DNA from 3 places in the Pseudomonas ekonensis genome. Region 3 is predicted to be linked to each of the others. Evidence: predicted binding sites of a transcription regulator. Region 3 holds the regulator's gene; each other region holds the start of a gene.

Region 1 (5,065 bases), on a different contig from region 3:
GCTGCAGGCGGTCGGCGGACAGGCCGCGGCCGATGGCCAGGCTGTCGTACTCGCCGGTCTTGCAGTTGGTCAGCATGCTGCCGGACAGATCGGTGGCGACGATCTGCACGCCCATCTTCAGCTGGCCGATGTTGGTCCGCTCGAACTCGTCGATCGACATCGACAGCGAATACGGCTCCTGACCCGACGAGCAGGCCGCCGACCAGATCCGCAGACGCTGGTTGGGGCTGGCCTTGATCGCCTCGGGCAGCACCTTGCTCTTGAGGACCTCAAACGGATAGGTGTCGCGAAACCACAAGGTCTCGTTGGTCGTCATGGCATCGACCACCTGCTCGCGCAAACCGCTGCGCGGCTGGGTCTGGATGCGCTGCACCAGCTCACCCAGGGACTTGATGCCTTGCTGCTCCATCAGTTTGTTGAGACGGCTCGACACCAGATACTGTTTGTTTTCACCGAGCAAGATGCCACAGGCTTTCTCCAGGAACACCCGGAACTGTTCGAAATCCAAATTACCCGTAGACAAATTGATGCCGCCTCTTAAATCGTGTTGACCGCCAGGGGCGAACGCCCCTAGCTGATATCTGCTGCTTTGATCCGGTCGACTACCCGGGATGCCAGGTCATCAGGACGGAACTTGGCCAGGAAGTCATCGGCACCGACCTTCTTGACCATCGCCTGATTGAACACACCCGACAACGAAGTATGCAGGATGATGTGAAGCTTTTGCATGCGCGGATCGCTGCGGATCTCGGCCGTGAGGGTGTACCCGTCCATCTCCGGCATCTCGATGTCGGAGATCATCATCAGGAACTCTTCTTCCGGCTTCTTCCCTTCGTCGACCAGCTTGCGCAGGTAATCCAGCGCCTGCCGGCCATCGTTCAGCGCCACCACCTCGACGCCCACCGTCTGCAGGCAACGCGTGACCTGCTTGCGCGCCACCGACGAGTCGTCGACCGTCAGCACCCGCAGCGACAACGCCTTGCTCTGGGTCTCGACGTCCACCACGCCGTGCGAAATCGCCTCCGGCGTCGGCGCGACTTCCGCCAGCACCTTCTCGACGTCGATGATTTCGACTAACTGATTGTCCACCCGAGTCACAGCGGTCAGGTAATGATCGCGCCCGGTGCCCTTGGGCGGCGGATGGATCTCTTCCCAGTTCATGTTGACGATGCGCTCCACCGAGCGCACCAGGAAACCCTGGGTCTTGGTGTTGTACTCCGTGATGATCACGAACGGACTGTTCTTGTCTTTCAAAGCACCGGAACCGGTCGCCATCGCCAGATCAAGGATCGGGATGGTCGCCCCCCGGATATTCGCCACCCCGCACACGACAGGACTGGACTTGGGCATCAGCGTCAGTTGGGGACATTGCAGCACTTCCCGAACCTTGAACACGTTGATCCCGTAGAGCTGCTGACCGTCGAGACGGAACAACAGCAGCTCCAGGCGATTCTGCCCCACCAGTTGCGTGCGCTGGTTCACCGAATCCATTACACCAGCCATGCACAGACTCCTACGCCAACGCCAAGTGTTGTTGCGACGCACATTCGTTGCCAAACGGCACGGCGCTTGCTTTTTAACCCGTATGAACACTCAAACGACATTTTTTCGACGCCCGGCATCCCCGATCCGCAGATGGCTTTGCGCGGCGTCGGCCGTTTGCTTCTTTTTCGCTGGCAGCCCTGCCGTTGCTGATGCGGTTACCTTGCCTGACATGCTTATCGGCGTCACTCAAGGCTTTCTTGAATTCACCGTAGAAGACTATCTGGCCACCAGTCAAACGGAAGGCCGCTACGAAATCGAAGTCAACCAGCTCGACCCGCGCATGCGCATGCCTATGTGCGACAAGGAATTGACAGCCTCCCTGGAGAGCCCGGCACGTCCGCTGGGACGGGTGACGGTCAAGGTGCGCTGCGAAGGCGCATCCCCCTGGACGGTGTTCGTGCCCGCTCAAGTCCGCCTGTTTCGCGAGATCGTGACCACCACCCGCCCCCTCAAGCGCGCCGGGATCATCGAACCCCAGGACGTGACCTTGCGCGAGCGCGACGTGAGTCAGATCAACCAGGGTTTCCTGACGTCGGTGGATCAGGCGATCGGACAGAAATTGACCCGACCAACGGTCGCCGATCAGGTGATCACCCTGGTGCACCTGGAGCAGGCGGAAGTCGTGCGCAAAGGCGATCAGGTGGTCATCACCGCCCGCAGCGGCACGCTGGCCGTGCGCATGCCGGGCGAAGCCCTGTCCAACGGCGGGCTCAAGGAACAGATCCGGGTGAAAAACCTCAATTCCCAGCGGGTCATCAAGGCGCAGGTCATCGCGCCCGGCCAAGTGGAAGTGGCGATGTAGAAAACTGGCGCAGACCGCAGCCCTTCCCTAAACTGTGCCGCAGCGACAGACGCGCCGGCGCTTGCAGGCTCATTGACAAAAGGGCCTAAAGTTTTCCAGGGGATGGCCGAGAACATGGCAAGCGTCCAAATTCCCAGAGGTTTTTAACATGGTCATCGATTTCAGCCGTTTGAACAGCTCCTCGTCACTTACGGGCGGCACACGTACCAGCGCACCCAAGGAAACCGCCGAAACCGGCGCTTCCGCACCGCTGAACGCCCCGGCCGAACAGGCCACTGCCGCAAAAAGCGGGGAATCGGTACACCTCAGCAATGAGGCTCAACAGTTGCAGAAGATCACTGACAAGCTGCGCGACCAGCCTGTCGTCGACAAAGGCCGTGTGGCCGAGTTGAAGGCAGCGATCGCCGATGGCAGCTACAAGGTCGACAGCAACCGTGTAGCCAGCAAACTGCTCAACTTCGAAGCCCAGCGCTAGGCCCCGGTCTGCGCCAGGCTTTTGGACGCTTAAAACCCAAGGCCAGCCATGCACGACACAACTTTATTGCAACTGATCATCGACGACTTTGCTCCAGCTCAACAATTGCTGGAGTTGCTGCAAAGCGAGTACCTCGCCCTGCACGGTCGCGACATGCCGCTGCTGGAAGAGATTCTGGCGAGCAAGCAGGCGTTGATCATTCTGCTCGAGCAGCATGGCCGCAAGCGCAGCGAGATCCTCGCCAGCCTCAACCTGCCCGCTGACCGCCAAGGCCTTGAGCAACTGGCCAGCCAATCGAGCGTCGGCGACCGGCTGCTGTCCCAGAGCGACGTGCTGACCGACCTGATCGCCCAGTGCCATGCCGCCAACCTCAAGAACGGCCAGTCGATCCGGATCCAGCAGGCCGCCACGGCCAACCAACTGAAGATCCTCACCGGCGGTGAGCCTCCCGCGCTCTACGATGCCAGCGGCGCCTTCGCGAACCTGCAGAAACCACGCGCGCTCAGCCAGGCGTGAGCCCTTCCGTGCCGGCGCCCTATCAACACGTGAAACATGCTGGCAAAATGCTGGCTAGCCGTAGTCAAATTTTGTCTGGAGATTGATTCAACGTGTCCAATGCCCTCAGCGCGGATGATGCTCCGCAGCCACCCAAGGTGCTCACCACGCCCTTGGAGATCTCCAGCAACCTGCGCCAGCTGCAAGAAAGCCACGACCCTTTGATCATTACGTTCCACGAGCGCAGCCAGCGCTTTCAGAGCTACCTGATCAAGGTCGACCGTGACAGCGGCACCATCGCCCTGGACGAAATGATCCCGCGCGACGGCGAGCGCTTCCTCCAGGCCGGCGAGCCGTTCAAGGTCGAAGGCTTCCACGAGGGCGTGCGCATCGCCTGGGAATGCAGCACCCCGCTGACCATCGAAGAATCCGCAGGCGACCGTTTCTACAGCGGCGCCATGCCGACCGAAGTGGTCTACCACCAGCGCCGCAACGCTTTTCGCGCAGCCCTGAAGCTGACCGACCTGGTCAATGTCGAACTGGGCGGCGAAAAGCTCAAGTCGCCGATCGCCGGCAAACTGCTCGACATTTCCGCCACCGGCTGCAAGCTGCGTTTCGAAGGCGACATCACCGGGCGCCTGCAACTGGGCCAGGTCTACGACCGCCTGATCGCCACCCCGCTGTTCGGCAACCAGTCGACCTCGGTCGAACTGCGCTACCTGCATTTCGAAGAAAAGCTCAACATGACCTTCGCCGGCCTGCGCTTTCACAACATCAGCGGCCCGGTGGCACGCAACGTCGAGCGCTTCGTCTACCAACTGCAGCGCGAGGCCCGTCGCTTCGACAAGGACGACTTCTGACCGTCAGGCCAGCGCCATGAAAAACGGGCAGTCACTTTGCGGTGACTGCCCGTTTTTCGTTACGGCAACCGGCAAGGCCGGTCAGGGCTTGGCAGGCTCGGCGTCCGCTTCGGCAGACACATCCCCCGCCGCTGCCGGATCGGCATCCGCCGCAGGCTCCGGGTTGACCGAACTGTGCATCTGTTCCTGCACCACCTGCTCGTCCACGCGCGGGTCAAGGGCCGCCACCAGCGGCGAGCTGGACATGCTGTCGGGCATCGCCACGTGATGCAGCGGCGCGTCGTCGACCTGATGCAGGTTGGTCACGGCCTTCGGCCGGATCCGCCACACCAGCACCAGCGCAAAGAACGTGAAGAACGCATACAGGCTCTGGCTGCCGAACAGCTTCATCAGCACGCCGGCCACCAGCGGACCGATGCTAGCGCCCACGCCGTAGGTCACCAGCAGCATCGCCGTCAGCGACACCCGCCGCTCGCTCTCGACATGGTCGTTGGAAAACGCCACCGCCAGCGGGTACAGGCAGAACTGCACCAGCGAACACAGGAACCCGACGGCGAACAGCACCTCCAAAGGCACCTGCGGCAGGATCGCCAACGGCAACGCGGCCACCGCCAGCACCAAAGCAAAACTGCGGATCAGCAGCGCCCGGTCGTAACGGTCCGACAGCCAGCCCAACGGCCACTGCACCAGCAGCCCGGCGAAGATGCAGCTACCCATGAACAGACCGACCTGCTCGGTGGACAGCCCCTGCTGCGAGGCATACAGCGGCGCCAGGCCGTAGAACGAACCGATGATCAGCCCCGCCCCCAGCACCGTGCTCAGCGACTGCGGCACGCGCTTGATGAAGAAGCGCGGCTCCATCGGCGCCGGGTGCAGCGGGGCCGGGTG
Region 2 (5,065 bases), on a different contig from region 3:
CCGGCTTCGGTGTAGCGGAAGGTCTGGCCGGCCACGGCGACGCGGTCGATCCACGCCTTGAGCTGGGTCGGGATGGTGAAGTTGTACATCGGCGCGGCGATCACAATGGCGTCCGCCGCCTTGAATTCGGCCAGGGTGGTGGCGCTGAGCTCGGCTTCGTGCTGCTGGGCGGCGTCGCGCAGTTCGGCGGTGGTGCCGGCGGCCACCAGGGTGGTCGACGAGAAGTGGCTGATGGCGTCGGCGGCCAGGTCGCGGTAGGTCACCACGGCGCTTGGCTCGGCGGCTTGCCAGGCTTGCACGACTTCCTTGCTCAGCTGACGGGATGCAGAGTTGTCGCCCAGAATGCTCGAATCGATGTGCAGCAGTTTCATGTGGAATCTCCTGGAAAGAATCGCCGGTGGCGACGGAATGGAGACAATCCTACAGACGAAACCAATAGCTGATTAGACGGCAACAATGCGATAGTTTGTCCCACTGATAGAACAGTCGGATCACACCATGCAAGACCTCAACGATCTCTACTATTTCGCCAAGGTGGTCGAGGCCGGCGGGTTCGCCGCCGCCGGCCGCCTGCTCGGCATTCCCAAGTCGCGCCTGTCGCGGCGAATCGCCGAACTGGAGGAACGCCTCGGCGCCCGACTGCTGCAGCGCACCACCCGCCAACTGAAGCTGACGGCAGTGGGCGAACGCTACCTGCGCCACTGCCAGGCCATGCTGCTGGAGGCGGAAATGGCGGACGAAGCCGTCGCCAGCATGTCCAGCGAGCCCCGGGGCCGGTTGCGGGTGTCCTGCCCGACGGGACTGGCCCATGAGATGCTGCCGATGGTCATCAGCGACTTCCTGGGCAAGTTCCCCCAGGTGCAGCTGGAGGTGATCCTGCTCAACCGCCGGGTCGACCTGATCACCGAAGGCGTCGACGTCGCCCTGCGCGTGCGCGAACACGGCGACGAAGACCCGATGCTGGTCACCCGCCGTTTGCGTCAGGCGCAGATGGTGGTGGTGGCCAGCCCTTCCTTTATAGAGGGCGTCGAGATCCGCCATCCGCAGGATCTGAAGAGCCTGCCGGTGCTCGGCGCCCTGGAACCCGACCGGATGGTGCATGTGCGCCTGCTCGACGAACACGGCAAGAGCTGCGACCTGGCGCTGGAGGCCCGGCTGGGCATCGACGACTTCATCGTGCGCAAGGCTTGCGTGCTGGCCGGGCAAGGCTTCACCCTGCTGCCGATGATGTATTGCGAAGCGGAGCTGAACAACGGCACGCTGGTGCAGCTGTTGCCGGGTTGGTCATTGCCCGGCGGCTGGCTGCAAGCGGTGTATCCGCACCGGCGCGGCGTGATGCCGGCGGTGCGCGCGTGGATCGACCACTTGGTCGAATCGTTCAATGCCTGTGGAGAGCGCCTGTTATGAAACAAGGAAAGATGAGCGAAACGGACGTCGCCGCGTTCTGCCTGACGTTGCCCGGCGCGCGGGAGGACTACAAGTGGGGGGGCGTGCGGGTGTTTTCGGTGGCCGGCAACAAGATGTTCGCCTTGCAGGGGCTGCGCGGCGAGTCGCTGGCGTTCAAGGTCGACAAGGACCTGTTCCTCGGCCACTGCGACCGCCCGGGCATCGGCCCGGCGCCGTACCTGGCGCGGGCGCAGTGGATCATCATGCACCCGCCCTACCCGCTGGGCGCCAAGGAACTGCAAGGGTTGCTGCAGCGCTCGCACCAGTTGGTGGTGGGCAAGCTGCCCAAGCGTACGCAGGTCGGGTTATTGCTTTGATCTGTTGGAGCGTTGGGGTGAGCCCATCGCCGCTCAAAACACCGCAGACAGCGCAGAACCGTAGAACAGCCGGTCGATCCAGAACATCTGGTGCATCCCCACGATCATCCAGAACACGATCTGGAACGACGCCTTGCGCGTCTTGTGGCGGAACACCTGCTGCGCGATCAACGCGCCCGGCCAGCCGCCGGCCAGCTCCACCGCGTGCAGGATGTTCTCCGGCGTGCGCCAGGCCTCGTTGCGGGCCTTGCGCTTGTCGCCCCAGTACAGAAAGAACGCCACCGCGCTGACGACCCCGTAGGCCGCCAGCGGGATCAACGAGATCCCGCGCAGCCACATCGACAGCGAGCCGTACAGCGGCAGCGCGCACACGGCCAGGAACACCGCCAGCTTCACCTTCAGGTGCTGGACACCGCCCCCGCGGCGGGCGCGGGCATCGCTCATGGCTTGGCCGCCGTCCAGTCCACCCAGCCGAACTGCCAGGTCGCCAGGATCACCAGACCGAACACGATCCGGTACCAGGCGAACGCCGCGTAGCTGTGGCTGCCGATGAACTTGAGCAGCCCGCGCACGGCGATCATGGCGAAGATGAACGCGGTGACGAAGCCGATGGCGAACACCGGGAAGTCCGCCGGCACGAACAGGCCGCGGTACTTGTAGCCCGAATACACCGCAGCACCGACCATGGTCGGCATGGCCAGGAAGAACGAGAACTCGGTGGCGGTCTTGCGCGACAGGCCGAACAGCAGGCCGCCGATGATGGTCGAGCCGGAGCGCGAGGTGCCGGGGATCATCGCCAGGCACTGGGCGAAGCCGATCTTCAGCGCGTCCGTCCAGGTGATGTCATCGACCGTTTCGGCGTGCACCTCATGCTGCCGGCGCTCGGCCCACAGCATGACGAAGCCGCCCAGCACCAGCGCAGTGGCCACGGTGATCGGGTTGAACAGGTAATGGTGGATCAGGTCGGCGAAGACCACCCCCAGCACCACGGCGGGCAGGAAGGCGATCAGCAGGTTGGCGGTGAAGCGCCGCGCCCCCGGCTGGGTCGGCAGCCCGACCACCACGTCGAAGATCTTGCGGCGGAACTCCCAGACCACCGCCAGGATGGCGCCGAGCTGGATGATGATGTTGAACGCCATGGCCCGTTCGCCGCCGAAGTCGAGCAAGTCGGCGACAATGATCTGGTGTCCGGTACTGGAAATGGGCAAAAACTCCGTCAGCCCCTCTACAACTCCTAGAATCAATGCCTGCAAGGCGGTCCAAAGATCCATCAGTCCCCCAAAGAGCGATGCCCGGCGGCATGCCCCGATAATATTTTTTCGATCGTTCACTGCGAGAAGCGTAGCCGCTGCGGCGCGGGCCGCACGCGCACAGAATCCACATCAGGCGGTCAAAATTCCGTGAAGAATCAATCGCCATTCAGGTTTTTCCGTGCGGGGCCGAAATCCTAACAGACAAGCCGAAATAACGCTGTGCGTTATACGACTTGGGTCGCGTAGGCGCCCGCCCCGAAACGTGGTTGGATGCTGGCGGCGTTTTATGACAAGAACAAGAAACCGGAGTGACAGCGTTATGAACAGCTTGCGCAGTGTGTCGATCAGCCGACGCTTGTGGCTCATCTTGATTGTGGCGGTGGTCATGCTGCTGACCCTGGGCGTGTTGATGCTCAAGCAGGTGCACGACGGCCTGTACCACGCCAAGGCGCAGAAGACCCAGCACGTGGTGCAGACCGCCAGCGGCCTGCTGACCTACTACCAAGGGCTCGAGGCAGCGGGAACCCTGACCCGCGACGCCGCGCAGAAGCAGGCGCTGACCGCGATCCGCGGCCTGCGCTACGACCAGAACGACTATTTCTGGATCAACGACCTCACGCCCGTGATGGTCATGCACCCCACCAATCCCAAGCTCGAGGGCCAGAACCTTTCGGCGATCCGCGACCCGGACGGTTTTGCGGTGTTCAACGAAATGGTCGCCATCGCCAAGTCCAAGGGCGCCGGCATGGTCGACTACCGCTGGCCGAAACCCGGCGCCAGCGAGCCGGTGGCCAAGACTTCCTACGTGAAGCTGTTCGAGCCGTGGGGCTGGGTGATCGGCTCCGGCGTGTACATCGACGACGTGCAGGCCGAGTTCCAGGGCCAGGTGCTGAAGGCCTCGGCGGTCGGCCTCGTGATCGCGTTGATCATGGCCGTGCTGGTGATCCTGATCGCCCGCAGCATCGTGCGGCCGTTGCAGGAAAGCGTCAGCGCCATGGCCAACATCGCCAGCGGCGAAAGCGACCTGACCCGCAGCCTCGACACCCACGGCCAGGACGAAGTCACCCAGTTGGCCCATCACTTCAATGCCTTCACCGCCAAGCTGCGCCGGGTGATCGGTGACTTGCAGGCCTCCGCCGGCGCTTTGGGGCAGTCGTCCAGCGAACTGGGCAACGATGCCGCCCAGGCCCAGGAGCGCAGCCAGCAACAGTCGCAACAGATGGAACTGGTGGCCACGGCCGTCAACGAAGTCACCTACGGCGTGCAGGACGTGGCCAAGAACGCCGAGCACGCCGCCAGCGAAGTGCGCGACGCCGAAGCCCAGGCCCAGCAGGGCCAGATCAACATCGACGGCAGCCTGCAGCAGATCGACAGGCTGTCCGGCACCATCGACCAGGCCGTCGAGGTGATCCGCACCCTGGCCGCCGAAAGCACGCAGATCGGCAGTGTGCTGGAGGTGATCCGCTCGATCGCCGAGCAGACCAACCTGCTGGCGCTCAACGCCGCCATCGAAGCGGCCCGGGCCGGTGAACAGGGCCGCGGGTTTGCCGTGGTGGCCGACGAGGTGCGCCTGCTCGCGCAGCGTACGCAGAAGTCCACGGCGGAGATCCAGGCCATGATCGAACGCCTGCAGAACCATTCCGAGGCGGCGGTCAAAGTCATCGGCGAAAGCAGCACGGCCTCGCAACTGACCATCGAACAGGCCGGCCTGGCGGGCGCCAGCCTGAACGCCATCGGCCAGGCCCTGCGCAACCTCAACGGCCTGAACGCCTCGATCGCCAGCGCCACGCTGCAACAGGCCCATGTGGTCGAGGACATCAACCAGAACGTCACCCAGGCGGCGGGCCTGTCCCACAGCACGGCGCTGGCGGCCGAGCAGTCCAGCGCCGCCAGCGTGCGCCTGGGCCAGTTGAGCGAGCAGCTGAACGGCCTGTTGCGCCAGTTCAGGGTCTGACCCTTCTGTGGCGAGGGCGCTCGCTCTCGCCACGGGTTCCGGGCGGGAGCAGGCTCGCGCCATCGGGTTTTTTGGGTACAATCCGGCCCCTCTTC
Region 3 (14,710 bases):
GTTGGCGGTGTGTGTTCCGTGCGCCGGCACCCGGGTGCCGGCGCGTGTCTGTTATGTCGGTTTGCGGTTCGGCGTACTGCCGGACATGTGCTTCGCCCCGCCGCTGGCGATCAGTTGCGCCAGTGCGGCGACATCGAGCAAGGCGCACATGTGTTCAATCACCGTGCCGGCGAGCCATGGCCGCTGACCCCGGTGAGTCCTCCATTTGATTTCGTTCGGATCCAGTCGCAGCGAACGGCTGACCTGATGCACCGCCAGGCCCCATTCGTAGCCCTGGACCGAAATCACGTACTGCAGCCCCTGACGGAAATCGTCGCGGTAACGGTCGGGCATGACCCAGCGCGCGGTGTCCAGCACCTTCAGGTTGCCGGACTGGCTTGGCAGGATGCCGAGGAACCATTCCGGCTGACCGAACAGCGGCGTCAGGTCGTGGCCGGCCAGCGAGTAGATCGAACCCAGGCACACCAGCGGCACCGCCAGGGTCAGGCCCGCGACGTCGAACAGCAGGCACTCGAAGGCTTCGGACGCCCAGGCCGGACGGCCGTCGGTGTCGGCTGGCGGCGGTGTGTTGCTCGGCGGCAGGTGCACTTCGACCAACGGCGCGACGAGCGTCGGCTCGGCAGGCGTCGCGACCGGTGCCGGCGCAGGTGCCGGCTCGGGCTCGGGCTCTGCCGGCAGGGTCGCCGGCTGCAAGAGGCGCGTCTGCAAGAGCGGCGCGAGGGTCGAGAGCGGCGCGCGCGGCTCCGGCTCCTCCAGCAGCGCGACCGGCGGCTTGCTCACCGCGGCGGCTTTCGGGGCGGCGACCGGCGCCGAAACGCTGGCGGCCTTCTCGGCATCGCGCGCTTGCTCTTCGAGCACGGCGGCCTGGAATTCATCGAGGGCGGCGTTTTCCGGCGCAGGCGGCACCGTTTCGGCCGGCGCCTCAAGCACCTCGGGAACGTCCTGCAGCAGGCCGTCCAGATAGGACTGCAGCGCCTGCTGCGGGCGTGTGGTGAGCTTGATCGGGCGGTTCATCGGCGGACATCGCCCGACAGGAGCACCGCGTCGCCTGCTGCGCGGGCAAGCCCGCTCCCACAGGTGAGGTGCGAATCGAAAAGAGGCGGACGGGTCAGGGTCATGTCACGCCACCTGCGCAACGGACTGCTGCGCCAGCAGGTGCTTGAGCAGTGCGCGGTAGGCCAGCACGCCGCGGCTCTTGCCGTCGAACTGCGAAGGCGTGACGCCGGCGCGGCTGGCGTCGCGCAGGCGGGTGTCGACCGGGATGTAGCCCTGCCAGATCTCTTCGGGGAATTTGTCGCGCAGGATGCGCAAGGTGCCCATCGACGCCTGGGTGCGGCGGTCGAACAGGGTCGGCACGATGCTGAACGGCAGCGCCTGCTTGCGCGAGCGGTTGACCATCGCCAGGGTGTTGACCATGCGCTCCAGGCCTTTGACCGCCAGGTGTTCGGTCTGCACCGGGATCACCAGTTGCTGACTGGCGGCCAGGGCGTTGACCATCAGCACGCCGAGCAGCGGCGGGCTGTCGATGATGGCGTAGTCGAAGTCCTGCCACAGCTGCGCCAGACTCTTGGCGATCACCAGGCCCAGGCCGCTCTGCCCCGGCGACTGGCGCTCCAGGGTGGCCAGCGCGGTGCTGGACGGCAACAGGGAAATGCGCTCGTCGCTGGTGGACAGCAGCAACTGGCCCGGCAGGCCTTCCGGCACGCTGCCCTTGTGCAGGAACAGGTCGTAGTTGCTGTGCTCCAGGCTGTCGGGGTCGTAACCGAAATAGCTGGTCATCGAGCCGTGGGGGTCGAGATCGACCACGACCACGCGCTTGCCCGCCTCGGCCAGCAACCCGGCTAAAGCGATGGAGGAAGTGGTTTTACCGACACCACCCTTTTGATTGGCGACTGCCCAGACTCTCATTCGGATCGTTCCACCCGGCCGGGATGCCCGGCCGAGACATAGCTCAGCGTATTAATGCGGGTGACGGAGAATTGACGGCACTCTCGCGTCCCGACGTCTTGGCCGGGTTCGGTGCAGTTTGTGTGCCAGCCCGCTTCAGTGCCGCGTCCGGCGTCGCATGGGCGGTGCCGGTGCCGGTCAGGCTGCGGCGCACATCCAGGTTGCGCGACACCACCAGCACCACGCGGCGGTTCTTCGCCCGGCCTTCGGCGGTGGCGTTGTTGGCCACCGGCTGGAATTCGCCGTAGCCCACCGACGCCATGCGCCCCGGGTTCACGCCCTGCATTGCGAGCATGCGCACGATGCTGGCCGAACGCGCCGAAGACAGTTCCCAGTTGGTCGGGTACTGCGCGGTGCGGATCGGCTGGTCATCGGTGAAGCCTTCGACGTGAATCGGATTGTCGAACGGCTTGAGGATCGCCGCGACCTTGTCGATGATGTTGAACGCCACATCGCTCGGCATCGCGTCGCCGCTGCCGAACAGCAGGCTGGAGTTGAGTTCGATCTCGACCCACAGCTCGTTGCCGCGCACGGTCATCTGGTTGGAGGCGATCAGGTCGCCGAACGCGGCGCTGATGTCGTCGGCGATGCTTTTGAGCGGGTCGCTGGCGCCGGCGATGCCGGCGTCGACCTGCTCCGAGTCCTTGACCAACGGCTTGGCCGGGGTCACGGTCTTGGGGCGCTCATCACCGATGGGAATGGGCTTGAGCGCGCGGTCGGCGTCGGTGAAGACCCCGATCAGCGCCTCGGAAATGATCTTGTACTTGCCTTCGTTGATCGACGAGATCGAGTACATGACCACGAAGAACGCGAACAGCAAGGTGATGAAGTCCGCGTAGGACACCAGCCAGCGTTCGTGGTTGACGTGTTCTTCATGCTGCCGGCGACGAGCCATAGTCCATTACCCCCATCAATCCATGAAGCCCTGAAGCTTCAGCTCGATAGAGCGAGGGTTTTCACCTTCGGCGATCGACAGGATCCCTTCCAACAACATTTCGCGATAACGCGACTGCCGCAACGCGATTGACTTCAGCTTGGCGGCGATCGGCAGCAGCACCAGGTTGGCGCTCGCCACACCGTAGATGGTGGCGACGAACGCCACGGCGATGCCGTTGCCCAGCTGCGACGGATCGGCCAGGTTGCCCATCACGTGGATCAGGCCCATCACCGCACCGATGATGCCGATGGTCGGCGCGTAGCCGCCCATGCTTTCGAACACCTTGGCCGCCTCGACGTCGCGGGCTTCCTGGGTGAAGAAGTCCACCTCGAGGATGCTGCGGATCGCTTCCGGCTCGGCGCCGTCGACCAGCAGTTGCAGGCCCTTGCGCGAATAGGCGTCGGGTTCGGCGTCGGCCACGCCTTCCAGCCCGAGCAGGCCTTCCTTGCGTGCGGTGAGGCTCCAGTTGACGACGCGGTCGATGCCGCCGGCCAGGTCGACCCGCGGCGGGAAGAAGATCCACGCCAGGATCTGCATGGCGCGCTTGAAGGCGCTCATCGGCGACTGCAGCAGCGCGGCGCCGATGGTGCCGCCCAGCACGATCAGCGCCGCCGGCCCGTTGGCCAGCGCGCCGAGGTGGCCGCCCTCAAGGAAGTTGCCGCCGATGATGGCGACAAACGCCATGATGATCCCGATAAGGCTTAGAACATCCATCAGATACACGCCTCGACGATGTGCTTGCCGATGTCGTCCAGGCCGTACACCGCGTCGGCCAGGTCAGCCTTGACGATGGCCATCGGCATGCCGTAGATCACGCAGCTGGCCTCGTCCTGGGCCCAGACGGTGCTGCCGCCCTGCTTGAGCAGCCGCGCGCCTTCACGGCCGTCGGCGCCCATGCCGGTCAGCACGACCGCCAGAACTTTGTCGCTATAGGACTTGGCGGCGGAACCGAAGGTGATGTCCACGCACGGCTTGTAGTTCAGGCGTTCGTCGCCCGGCAGGATCTTCACCGCGCCGCGGCCGTCGATCATCATCTGCTTGCCGCCGGGGGCCAGCAGCGCCAGGCCGGGACGCAGGATGTCGCCGTCCTCGGCTTCCTTGACGCTGATGCGGCACAGCTTGTCCAGACGCTCGGCGAAGGCCTTGGTGAACGCCGCCGGCATGTGCTGGATCAGCACGATCGGCGCCGGGAAGTTGGCCGGCAGTTGGGTGAGCACCCGCTGCAGGGCCACCGGGCCGCCGGTGGAGGTACCGATGGCGACCAGTTTGTAGGCCTTGCGCTTGGGGGCCGGCGACGAAGCGCTGGCCGCCGGTGCGCGTGCAGGCGCAGGAGCAGGCGCCGGGCGGGCCGGTGCGCTGGTGCTGTGGCTGCTGAAGCCGGACGCCGCCGGAGCAGGCGCAGGCGTCGGCGCAGCGGCCGGCGCCGGTGCGCTGTAGGCGCTGAAACGACGGTTGCTGCGCGAGATGCTGTGCACCTTCTCGCACAGCAGTTGCTTGACCTTCTCCGGATTGCGGGAGATGTCTTCGAAATTCTTCGGCAGGAAATCCACCGCGCCGGCATCCAGCGCATCCAGGGTCACCCGGGCGCCTTCATGGGTCAGCGAGGAGAACATCAGCACCGGGGTCGGGCAGCGCTGCATGATGTGCCGCACGGCCGTGATGCCGTCCATCATCGGCATCTCGTAGTCCATGGTGATCACATCGGGCTTGAGGGCCTGAGCCTGCTCGATCGCCTCTTTACCGTTGGTCGCCGTACCGACGACCTGGATGGTCGGATCCGCCGAAAGAATTTCCGAGACGCGGCGGCGGAAAAAACCCGAATCGTCCACCACCAGGACTTTGACTGCCATAAACACTCCATTAGGTGCAGCGAGGCGCTGGCGCCCCGCTGCCCCGGATTCAAATACGCCGTGCGGCGTAACGCTTGAGCATGCTCGGAACATCGAGAATCAGCGCGATGCGGCCGTCACCGGTGATGGTGGCGCCGGACATGCCCGGAGTCCCTTGAAGCATCTTGCCCAACGGCTTGATGACCACTTCTTCCTGGCCGACCAGTTGATCGACGACGAAGCCGATCCGCTGGGTGCCCACCGAAAGGATCACCACATGGCCTTCGCGCGGCTCTTCGTGAGCGGCGGAGCTGACCAGCCAGCGCTTGAGGTAGAACAGCGGCAGCGCCTTGTCCCGCACGATCACCACTTCCTGGCCGTCCACCACGTTGGTGGTCGACAGGTCGAGGTGGAAAATTTCGTTGACGTTCACCAGCGGGAACGCGAACGCCTGGTTGCCGAGCATCACCATCAGGGTCGGCATGATCGCCAGGGTCAGCGGCACCTTGATGACGATCTTCGAGCCCTGGCCCTTGGTCGAGTAAATGTTGATCGAACCGTTGAGCTGGGAAATCTTGGTCTTCACCACGTCCATGCCCACGCCGCGGCCGGACACGTCGGAGATCTCGGTCTTGGTCGAGAAGCCCGGAGCGAAGATCAGGTTGTAGCACTCGGTGTCGCTCAGGCGGTCCGCCGCATCCTTGTCCATCACGCCGCGCTTCACGGCGATGGAACGCAGGACGTTCGGGTCCATGCCCTTGCCGTCGTCGGAGATCGACAGCAGGATGTGGTCGCCTTCCTGCTCGGCCGCCAGGATCACCTTGCCGCCGCGGGGCTTGCCCGACTCTTCGCGCTCTTCCGGCGACTCGATGCCGTGGTCGACCGCGTTGCGCACCAAGTGCACCAGCGGGTCGGCCAGCGCCTCGACGAGGTTCTTGTCCAGGTCGGTCTCTTCGCCGACCAGTTCCAGGTTGATCTCTTTCTTGAGCTGGCGCGCCAGGTCGCGGACCAGGCGCGGGAAGCGGCCGAACACTTTCTTGATCGGCTGCATCCGGGTCTTCATCACGGCGGTCTGCAGGTCCGCGGTGACCACGTCGAGGTTCGACACGGCCTTGGACATGGCTTCGTCGCCGCTGTTGAGGCCCAGGCGCACCAGACGGTTACGCACCAGCACCAGCTCGCCGACCATGTTCATGATCTCGTCGAGGCGCGCGGTGTCGACCCGCACGGTGGTCTCGGCTTCGCTGGTCGGTTTTTCCGGCGGTGGCGCGGCCGGGGCACGCGCTGCCGCTGGCGCGGCCGCAGCAGCCGGCTTCGGCGTTTCGGCCTTGGCCTCAGGCGCCTTGGCGGCCGGTTTCGGCGCCGCAGCAGCGGCCGGGGCCTTGGCAGCCGGCGCGGCAACCGCAGCAGTGCTGCCCGCCGTCACCGGCGCACCGGTGTTGACGTCGGTGAACTTGCCTTTGCCGTGCAGCTCGTCGAGCAGCGACTCGAATTCGTGGTCGCTGATCAGGTCGCTGCCGGCGACAGCGGCGGCCGGTGCGGCAGCAGCCGGGGCCGGAGCCGACGCGATCGCCGATTCCAGCGCTTCGACGGCGAAGTTGCCTTTGCCGTGCAACTGGTCGAGCAAGGCTTCGAATTCGTCGTCGGTGATGTCCGAGCTGTCGCCCGCCGCCGGGGCCGCCGCAGCGGGTGCCGCCGGGGTGACCGCCTCAGGTGCGAACTGGCCTTTGCCGTGCAACTGATCGAGCAGCGACTCGAACTCGGCGTCGGTGATTTCGTCGCTGGCCGCTTCGTCGCCCGCAGGCGCAGGTGCGGCGGCAGCCGCCGGGGCCTCGGCTTCGGCCTTGACGGCGCTCAGCGAGTCCAGCAGTTGTTCGAATTCGTTGTCGGTGATGTCGCCCGAGGCGCTTTCGGCAACCGGCTCCTCAACCACTTCCGCAGCGGCAGGCGCGGCCTCATCGGCCGACTGCGGCTCGGCCAGGCGGGCCAGGGCCGCCAGCAGTTCCGGGGTGGCGGCGGTGATCGGGCTGCGGTCGCGGACTTCGCCGAACATGCTGTTCACCGAGTCCAGCGCCTCAAGCACCACGTCCATCAGTTCCGCATCAACGCGACGCTCACCCTTGCGCAGGATGTCGAACACGTTCTCGGCGATGTGACAGCACTCCACCAGCTCGTTGAGCTGAAGGAAGCCGGCGCCCCCTTTTACAGTGTGGAAACCGCGAAAAATTGCGTTGAGCAAGTCTGCGTCGTCCGGACGGCTTTCCAGCTCGACCAGTTGTTCGGACAGTTGCTCAAGAATCTCGCCGGCCTCAACCAGGAAATCCTGAAGGATCTCTTCATCGGCGCCGAAGCTCATTAATGGGGTGCTCCTACAGGTCTAAAAACCCAAAAAAACTCAAAATCCAAGGCTGGATAACAAATCGTCCACATCGTCCTGACCGGACACAACGTCTTCTCGTTTATCGGCATGAATCTGCGGACCTTCACCCTGCGAGAGATGTTTTTGCGGATCTTTTTCGGCAAGCATCGCCGCACGGTCATGTTCGATGCCCGCAAAGCGGTCCACCTGACTGGCCATGAGCACGAGCTTGAGCAGATTGCTTTCGACTTCGGTGACCAATTGGGTCACGCGCTTGATCACCTGACCGGTCAGGTCCTGGTAATCCTGGGCCAGCAGGATGTCGTTCAGGTTGCCCGACACCGCCCGGCTGTCCGCGCTGCTGCGCGCCAGAAAACCGTCGACCCGGCGCGCCAGTTCGCGGAACTCTTCGGCCCCGACCTCGCGACGCATGAACCGGCCCCAATCGGCGCTCAGCGCCTGGGCTTCGTCAGCGAGCGCGTTGACCACCGGCGTTGCGCTCTCCACCAGATCCATGGTGCGGTTGGCGGCGTTCTCGGTCAGCTTGACCACATAGCCAAGGCGCTCGGTCGCATCGGTGATCTGCGACACCTCTTCGGCCTGGGGCATGTGCGGATCGATATGGAAATTGACGATCGCACTGTGCAGCTCGCGCGTGAGCTTGCCCACTTCCTGGTACAGGCCGCGGTCACGGGTCTGATTGAGCTCATGGATCAGTTGCACGGCCTCGCCGAACTTGCCCTTTTCAAGGCTGTCGACCAATTCGACCGCGTGTTTTTTCAGCGTCGACTCGAAGTCGCCCTGTGAAGACTCTTTATGCTCCATAGCTCCCCCGCGCGTTCATCAGCCGATGCGTTCGAAAATCTTCTCGATCTTTTCTTTCAAAGCCTGGGCCGTGAATGGTTTGACCACGTAGCCGTTGACGCCGGCCTGGGCCGCTTCGATGATCTGCTCGCGCTTGGCTTCCGCCGTCACCATCAGGACCGGCAGGTGCTTGAGGCGCTCGTCGGCGCGCACCTTGCGCAGCAAGTCGATGCCGGTCATGCCGGGCATGTTCCAGTCGGTGACCAGAAAATCGAAGTGCCCGCTTTCCAGCATCGGCAACGCGGTGTTGCCGTCGTCGGCCTCGGCGGTGTTGGTGAACCCCAGGTCACGCAGCAGGTTCTTGATGATCCGCCGCATCGTTGAGAAATCGTCAACGATGAGGATTTTCATGTCTTTGTTCAATTCGACCTCCAAGCAGTCTTAAACGCGCCCGGCAACGGGACGCGCCATTTCATTCAATCCGGCAAGGCACTCTCGATGACTGTCTGGAGCACAACGGATCGAGACCGGTGCCGCTCACCACCGCACCAGCCTCGTTCGCAGTGTCCCCACACTGCCTTCAGCGCGCTCGCCACTCCCCCAAACGCCCCCGCAAACGGGCCGCGCACTGGCTGTGCAACTGGCTGACCCGCGATTCGCTGACGCCAAGGACCTCACCGATTTCCTTGAGGTTCAGTTCCTCGTCGTAGTACAGCGCCAACACCAGTCGCTCGCGCTCCGGCAAATTGGCAATCGCGTCCGCCAGCGCCGCCTGGAAGCGTTCGTCTTCCAGATCGCGCGACGGCTCAAGATGAGCGCTGGCGCCATCCTCATGCAGCCCTTCGTGTTCGCCGTCCTGCAGCAGGTCGTCGAAACTGAACAGCCGGCTGCCCAGGGTGTCGTTCAAAATCCCGTAGTAATCGTCGAGACTCAATTGGAGTTCGGCCGCAACCTCGTGATCTTTAGCGTCACGGCCGGTTTTAGCTTCAATCGCGCGAATCGCGTCGCTGACCATGCGGGTATTGCGGTGGACCGAGCGCGGTGCCCAGTCCCCTTTGCGCACCTCGTCAAGCATCGCGCCGCGGATCCGGATGCCCGCGTAGGTCTCGAAACTGGCGCCCTTGCTGGCGTCGTATTTGTTCGAGACCTCGAGCAGGCCGATCATCCCGGCCTGGATCAGGTCTTCGACCTGCACGCTGGCCGGCAACCGCGCCAGCAAGTGGTAGGCGATGCGCTTGACCAGCGGCGCATAACGCTCGATCAGCTCGTACTGCGCATCGCGCGCCGACTTCTTGTACAGGTTCATACCGCTGGCGGTCATAGCACAGGCCCTGCCGTTTGCTGCACGAGACGCTCGACGAAAAACTCGAGGTGGCCGCGCGGGTTGGCGGGCAGCGGCCAGGTGTCGACCTTTTGAGCGATCGCCTTGAAGGCCAGGGCGCACTTGGAACGCGGGAAGGCTTCATAGACCGCACGCTGCTTCTGCACCGCCTTGCGCACGCTTTCGTCATAAGGCACCGCGCCGACGTATTGTAGGGCGACGTCCAGGAAGCGATCCGTGACCTTGGTCAACTTGGCGAACAGGTTGCGCCCTTCCTGCGGGCTCTGGGCCATGTTGGCCAGGACGCGGAAACGGTTCATGCCGTAGTCGCGGTTGAGCAGTTTGATCAGTGCGTAGGCGTCGGTGATGGAGGTCGGCTCGTCGCAGACCACCAGCAGCACCTCCTGGGCGGCGCGCACGAAACTGACCACCGAGTCACCGATGCCCGCAGCGGTGTCGATCACCAGCACGTCGAGGTTGTCGCCGATGTCGCTGAAGGCCTGGATCAGGCCGGCATGCTGGGCCGGGCTCAGGTGCACCATGCTCTGGGTGCCTGAGGCGGCCGGCACGATGCGGATCCCGCCGGGGCCCTGCAGCAGCACGTCGCGCAGCTCGCAGCGGCCTTCGATCACGTCGGCCAGGGTGCGTTTGGGTGTGAGGCCCAGCAGAACGTCGACGTTCGCCAGACCCAGGTCGGCGTCCAGCAGCATGACCCGACGGCCAAGCTCTGCCAGCGCCAGGGACAAGTTCACTGACACGTTAGTCTTGCCGACGCCACCTTTGCCGCCGGTCACCGCGATCACCTGTACGGGATGCATGCTGCCCATGTTATTTCTTTACCTTGTCTTGCATAGACGGAGGCCACATTACTGGCTGCGCGTTCACGACCGGAACAATGCGTGGCAGGCCATCGATGTAGGTACAAAAACTGTTCATTACCTCAGCCGACCTGCTTGGTCGGGCTGTGGTAGATATCAGCGAACATGTCGGCCATGGCTTCTTCGCTGGGTTCTTCCTGCATTTGCACGCTGACGGCGCGGCTGACCAGTTGGTGACGGCGCGGCAGATGCAGGTCATCCGGGATCCGCGGGCCGTCGGTCAGGTAGGCGACCGGCAGTTCGTGGCTGATCGCCAGGCTCAGCACTTCGCCGAGGCTGGCCGTCTCATCCAGTTTAGTCAGGATGCAACCGGCGAGCCCGCAACGCTTGTAACTGTGATAAGCGGCCGTCAGCACCTGTTTCTGGCTGGTGGTGGCCAGAACCAGATAGTTCCTGGAGCGGATGCCGCGGCCGGCCAGGCTTTCCAGCTGCATGCGCAGCGCCGGATCGCTGGCCTGCAGGCCGGCGGTGTCGATCAGCACCACGCGCTTGCGCAGCAGCGGGTCCAGCGCCTGCACCAGGGACTGGCCCGGATCGACGTGGGTCACCGACACATTGAGGATCCGGCCCAGGGTCTTGAGCTGTTCCTGGGCGCCGATGCGGAAGCTGTCCATGCTCACCAGGGCAATGTTCTGCGCGCCGTACTTGAGCACGTAACGCGCCGCGAGCTTGGCCAGGGTGGTGGTCTTGCCCATGCCGGCGGGGCCGACCATGGCGATCACCCCGCCCTCTTCCAGCGGTTCGACCTCCGGCACGCCGATCATCCGCGCCAGGTGCGCCAGCAGCATGCGCCATGCCTGGCGCGGCTCCTCGACGTCGCTGATCATCGCCAGCAGGTCGCGCGACAGCGGGCCCGACAGGCCGATGCGCTGCAGGCGGCGGTACAGGTTGGCCTGGGCCGGACGGTTGCCCTGCAACTGGTTCCACGCCAGGGTGCCGAGCTGAACTTCCATCAGCTCGCGCAGGCTGTTGAGCTCCGAACGCATCGAGTCGAGGGCGCGCGGATCGACACCGGCCGGGGCCGGCGCAGGCGCCGGTGCGGGACGGGCCGGTGCGGCGTAGGCCGGCTCCGACAACGGTTCGGCGGCGGTCAGCGGCAAGCCGGCGGTCAACGGCAGCCCGGCGAACAACTGACGGTTGGTGTTGCCGTCGGCTTCGCCGCGCAGGCTCAGCTCGGCCTGGGCGGTGACGATGCGCGACTGGGTCTTGCGCAGCTCGTCTTCGAGTTCCATGTTCGGCACGCGCGGGGCCAGCGCCGACAGTTTGTAATCCAGCGCCGCGGTCAGCTCGACACCGCCGGCGATGCGGCGGTTGCCGATGATGGCGGCATCAGCGCCCAGCTCATCACGAACCAGCTTCATGGCCTGACGCATATCGGCGGCGAAAAAACGCTTAACTTGCATAAACCACTACCTCAGCCGTTGGGCCCTACTGTCGCAACGATGGTCACTTGCTTGTTGTCCGGAATTTCCTGGTAGGCCAGCACGTGCAGTCCGGGAACTGCCAGGCGACCGAAGCGCGAGAGCATCGCGCGGACCGGGCCTGCCACCAGCAGGATCACCGGTTGGCCTTGCATTTCCTGACGCTGGGCCGCTTCGATGAGCGAACGCTGCAGCTTCTCGGCCATGCTCGGCTCCAGCAGAACGCCCTCTTCCGAGCCTTGTCCTGCCTTTTGCAGACTATTGAGCAAAATTTGTTCCAACCTTGGTTCCAAGGTGATCACAGGCAGCTCGGACTCAGTGCCTACAATGCTTTGGACGATGGCGCGGGATACGCCGACCCGCACGGCCGCCACCAGCGCGGCGGTATCTTGACTCTTGGCGGCGTTGTTGGCGATCGCTTCGGCGATGCTGCGGATGTCGCGCACCGGCACGTGTTCGGCCAGCAACGCCTGGAGCACCTTGAGCAACTGCGACAGGGTGACGACCCCCGGCACCAGCTCTTCGGCCAGCTTCGGCGAGCTCTTGGCCAGCAGGGTCATCAGTTGCTGCACTTCCTCGTGGCCGATCAGTTCGCTGGAGTGCTTGTACAGAATCTGGTTCAGGTGGGTCGCCACCACGGTGCTGGCGTCGACCACGGTGTAGCCGAGCGACTGCGCCTGGGCGCGCTGGCTGACTTCGATCCACACCGCCTCAAGGCCGAAAGCCGGATCTTTGGCGGTGATGCCGTTGAGCGTGCCGTAGACCTGGCCCGGGTTGATCGCCAGTTCGCGCTCCGGGTAGATCTCGGCTTCGGCGAGGATCACGCCCATCAGGGTCAGGCGGTAGGCGCTCGGCGCCAGGTCGAGGTTGTCGCGGATGTGCACGGTGGGCATCAGGAAGCCCAGGTCCTGGGAGAGCTTCTTGCGCACGCCCTTGATCCGCGCCAGCAGTTGCCCGCCCTGGTTGCGGTCCACCAGCGGGATCAGGCGGTAGCCGACTTCCAGGCCGATCATGTCGATCGGCGTCACATCGTCCCAGCCCAGCTCCTTGGTCTCCAGGGCGCGGGCCGGCGACGGCAGCAGTTCCTGCTGGCGCTTGACCTCTTCCAGAGCCTGCACCTTGGCCACGTTCTGCTTCTTCCAGAACAGGTAGGCGCCGCCGGCCGCCAGGGCCGCCATGGTCAGGAAGGAGAAGTGCGGCATGCCCGGCACCAGCCCCATGATCGCCATCAGGCCGGCCGCGACGGCCAGCGCCTTGGGCGAGGCGAACATCTGGCGGTTGATCTGCTTGCCCATGTCTTCGGAACCCGAGGCACGGGTCACCATGATCGCGGCGGCGGTGGACAGCAGCAGTGATGGCAATTGCGCCACCAAACCGTCACCGATGGTCAGCAGGGCGTACACCTTGCCGGCGTCGGCGAAGGTCATGTTGTGCTGGAAGATACCGACGGCCATGCCGCCGATCAGGTTGATGAACAGGATCAGCAGGCCGGCGATGGCGTCACCGCGCACGAACTTGCTGGCACCGTCCATCGAACCGTAGAACTCCGCCTCCTGGGCCACTTCCGCCCGGCGGGCCTTGGCCTGGGTCTGGTCGATCAGGCCGGCGTTGAGGTCGGCGTCGATCGCCATCTGCTTGCCGGGCATCGCATCGAGGGTGAAACGCGCGCTCACCTCGGAAATCCGCCCGGCACCCTTGGTCACCACGACGAAGTTGATGATCATCAAGATGGCGAACACCACGATGCCGACCACGTAGTTGCCGCCGATCACCACCTCGCCGAAGGCCTGGATCACCTTGCCGGCGGCGGCATGGCCGTCCTGGCCGTGGAGCATCACCACCCGCGTCGATGCCACGTTCAGCGCCAGGCGCAGCAGCGTCGCCACCAGCAGGATCGTCGGGAACACGGCGAAATCCAGCGGCCGCAAGGCGTACACGCACACCAGCAGCACGACGATGGACAGCGCGATGTTGAAGGTGAAGAACACGTCCAGCAGGAACGGCGGCACCGGCAACATCATCATCGCCAACATGACCAGCAGCAACAGCGGCACACCCAGATTGCCCCGGCTGAGCTCCGACAGGTTGCTGCGGGCACTGTTGATTAACTGAGAGCGATCCACCGGTTTTCCCCGTTCCTTTCAAGCAAACTTTTGACGCCCGAAGCGGGCGCACGGCGGCTACTGCAAAAAGCCTTCCAACTTTTGCCGGGGATTGAAATAGAAGGGATTACCTTGCTTTTTTGTAGGAGCGAGCCTGCTCGCGATAGCAATCGTCCAGCCACTGAAAGGTGAATGACAAACCGCTATCGCGAGCAGGCTCGCTCCTACATTTGGAATGCGTTTCCCTGTGGGAGCGACGGTGATCGGCGCTGAACTCAGGAATCGCGCCGCAGGTCCGGCGGAATCGGCAGGTCGTCCTTGAGCGGCTCCGGCGGCTTGCCCTTGCCGGCGCGGTACTGGCGGATCTGGTAGACGTAGGCCAGCACCTGGGCGACCGCCAGGTACAGGCCGCCGGGGATTTCTTCCTCGAGCTCGGTGGAGTGGTAGATCGAACGCGCCAGGGCCGGCGATTCGAGCAGCATGATCTCGTTGGCCGTGGCGATCTCGCGGATCTTCAGCGCCAGGAAGTCGGTGCCCTTGGCCAGCAGCACCGGCGCGCCGCCCTTGTCGGCGTCGTACTTGAGCGCCACCGCGTAGTGGGTCGGGTTGGTGATGACCACGTCGGCCTGGGGAATGGCCGCCATCATCCGCCGCTGGGACATCTCGCGCTGCACCTGGCGGATCCGCTGCTTGACCTCCGGACGGCCCTCCTGGTCCTTGTGCTCGTCGCGCACTTCCTGCTTGGTCATCTTGAGCTTCTTGATGCTCTCCCAGATCTGCACCGGCACGTCCACCGCCGCAATGACGATCAGTCCGCAGGCCATCCACAAGGTGCTCCAGCCCACCAGCAGCACGCTGTGGATGATCGCTTTCTCGAGGGGCTCGTGGGCGATGCGCAGCAGGTCGTCGACGTCGCCGGACAGCACCACCAGCGCCACCGCCAGAGTGATAAGAAACTTGGCCAGCGCCTTGAGCAGCTCGACCACGGACTTGGCCGAGAACATGCGCTTGATTCCCGACAGGGGGTTCATCCGGCTGAACTTGGGCGCCATGGAGCCGGCGGCGAACAGCCAGCCGCCGAGCGCGATCGGCCCCAGCAGCGCCGCGAGCAG

Evidence for each region. The regulator FliA, encoded in region 3, starts transcription of late flagellar genes. The targets are predictions, from matches to a motif close to CTAAAGTTTNNNNNNNNNNNGCCGNTAA.
Region 1: the regulator FliA is predicted to act here: its motif matches at 2,433-2,460, upstream of flgM (flagellar biosynthesis anti-sigma factor FlgM).
Region 2: the regulator FliA is predicted to act here: its motif matches at 3,182-3,209, upstream of KVG96_RS09745 (methyl-accepting chemotaxis protein).

Annotation. Positions count from the first base shown of each region.
Region 1 covers NZ_JAHSTS010000001.1:938,344-943,408, reverse strand. Annotated here, with positions in the region: gene cheR (protein-glutamate O-methyltransferase CheR) at 1-523, opposite strand, end outside; gene KVG96_RS04325 (chemotaxis protein CheV) at 571-1,503, opposite strand; gene flgA (flagellar basal body P-ring formation chaperone FlgA) at 1,586-2,347, shown strand; gene flgM (flagellar biosynthesis anti-sigma factor FlgM) at 2,496-2,822, shown strand; gene KVG96_RS04310 (flagella synthesis protein FlgN) at 2,871-3,338, shown strand; gene KVG96_RS04305 (flagellar brake protein) at 3,431-4,177, shown strand; gene KVG96_RS04300 (MFS transporter) at 4,259-5,065, opposite strand, start outside.
Region 2 covers NZ_JAHSTS010000001.1:2,195,085-2,200,149, reverse strand. Annotated here, with positions in the region: gene KVG96_RS09770 (FMN-dependent NADH-azoreductase) at 1-371, opposite strand, end outside; gene KVG96_RS09765 (LysR substrate-binding domain-containing protein) at 499-1,407, shown strand; gene KVG96_RS09760 (MmcQ/YjbR family DNA-binding protein) at 1,404-1,763, shown strand; gene KVG96_RS09755 (DUF1294 domain-containing protein) at 1,797-2,207, opposite strand; gene KVG96_RS09750 (undecaprenyl-diphosphate phosphatase) at 2,204-3,034, opposite strand; gene KVG96_RS09745 (methyl-accepting chemotaxis protein) at 3,336-4,970, shown strand.
Region 3 covers NZ_JAHSTS010000002.1:841,381-856,090, forward strand. Annotated here, with positions in the region: gene KVG96_RS16830 (CheW domain-containing protein) at 52-1,014, opposite strand; gene KVG96_RS16835 (ParA family protein) at 1,120-1,908, opposite strand; gene motD (flagellar motor protein MotD) at 1,952-2,842, opposite strand; gene KVG96_RS16845 (flagellar motor protein) at 2,858-3,598, opposite strand; gene KVG96_RS16850 (protein-glutamate methylesterase/protein-glutamine glutaminase) at 3,598-4,734, opposite strand; gene KVG96_RS16855 (chemotaxis protein CheA) at 4,784-7,069, opposite strand; gene KVG96_RS16860 (protein phosphatase CheZ) at 7,109-7,897, opposite strand; gene KVG96_RS16865 (chemotaxis response regulator CheY) at 7,916-8,287, opposite strand; gene fliA (RNA polymerase sigma factor FliA) at 8,457-9,197, opposite strand; gene fleN (flagellar synthesis regulator FleN) at 9,194-10,024, opposite strand; gene flhF (flagellar biosynthesis GTPase FlhF) at 10,138-11,478, opposite strand; gene flhA (flagellar biosynthesis protein FlhA) at 11,490-13,619, opposite strand; gene flhB (flagellar biosynthesis protein FlhB) at 13,874-14,710, opposite strand, start outside.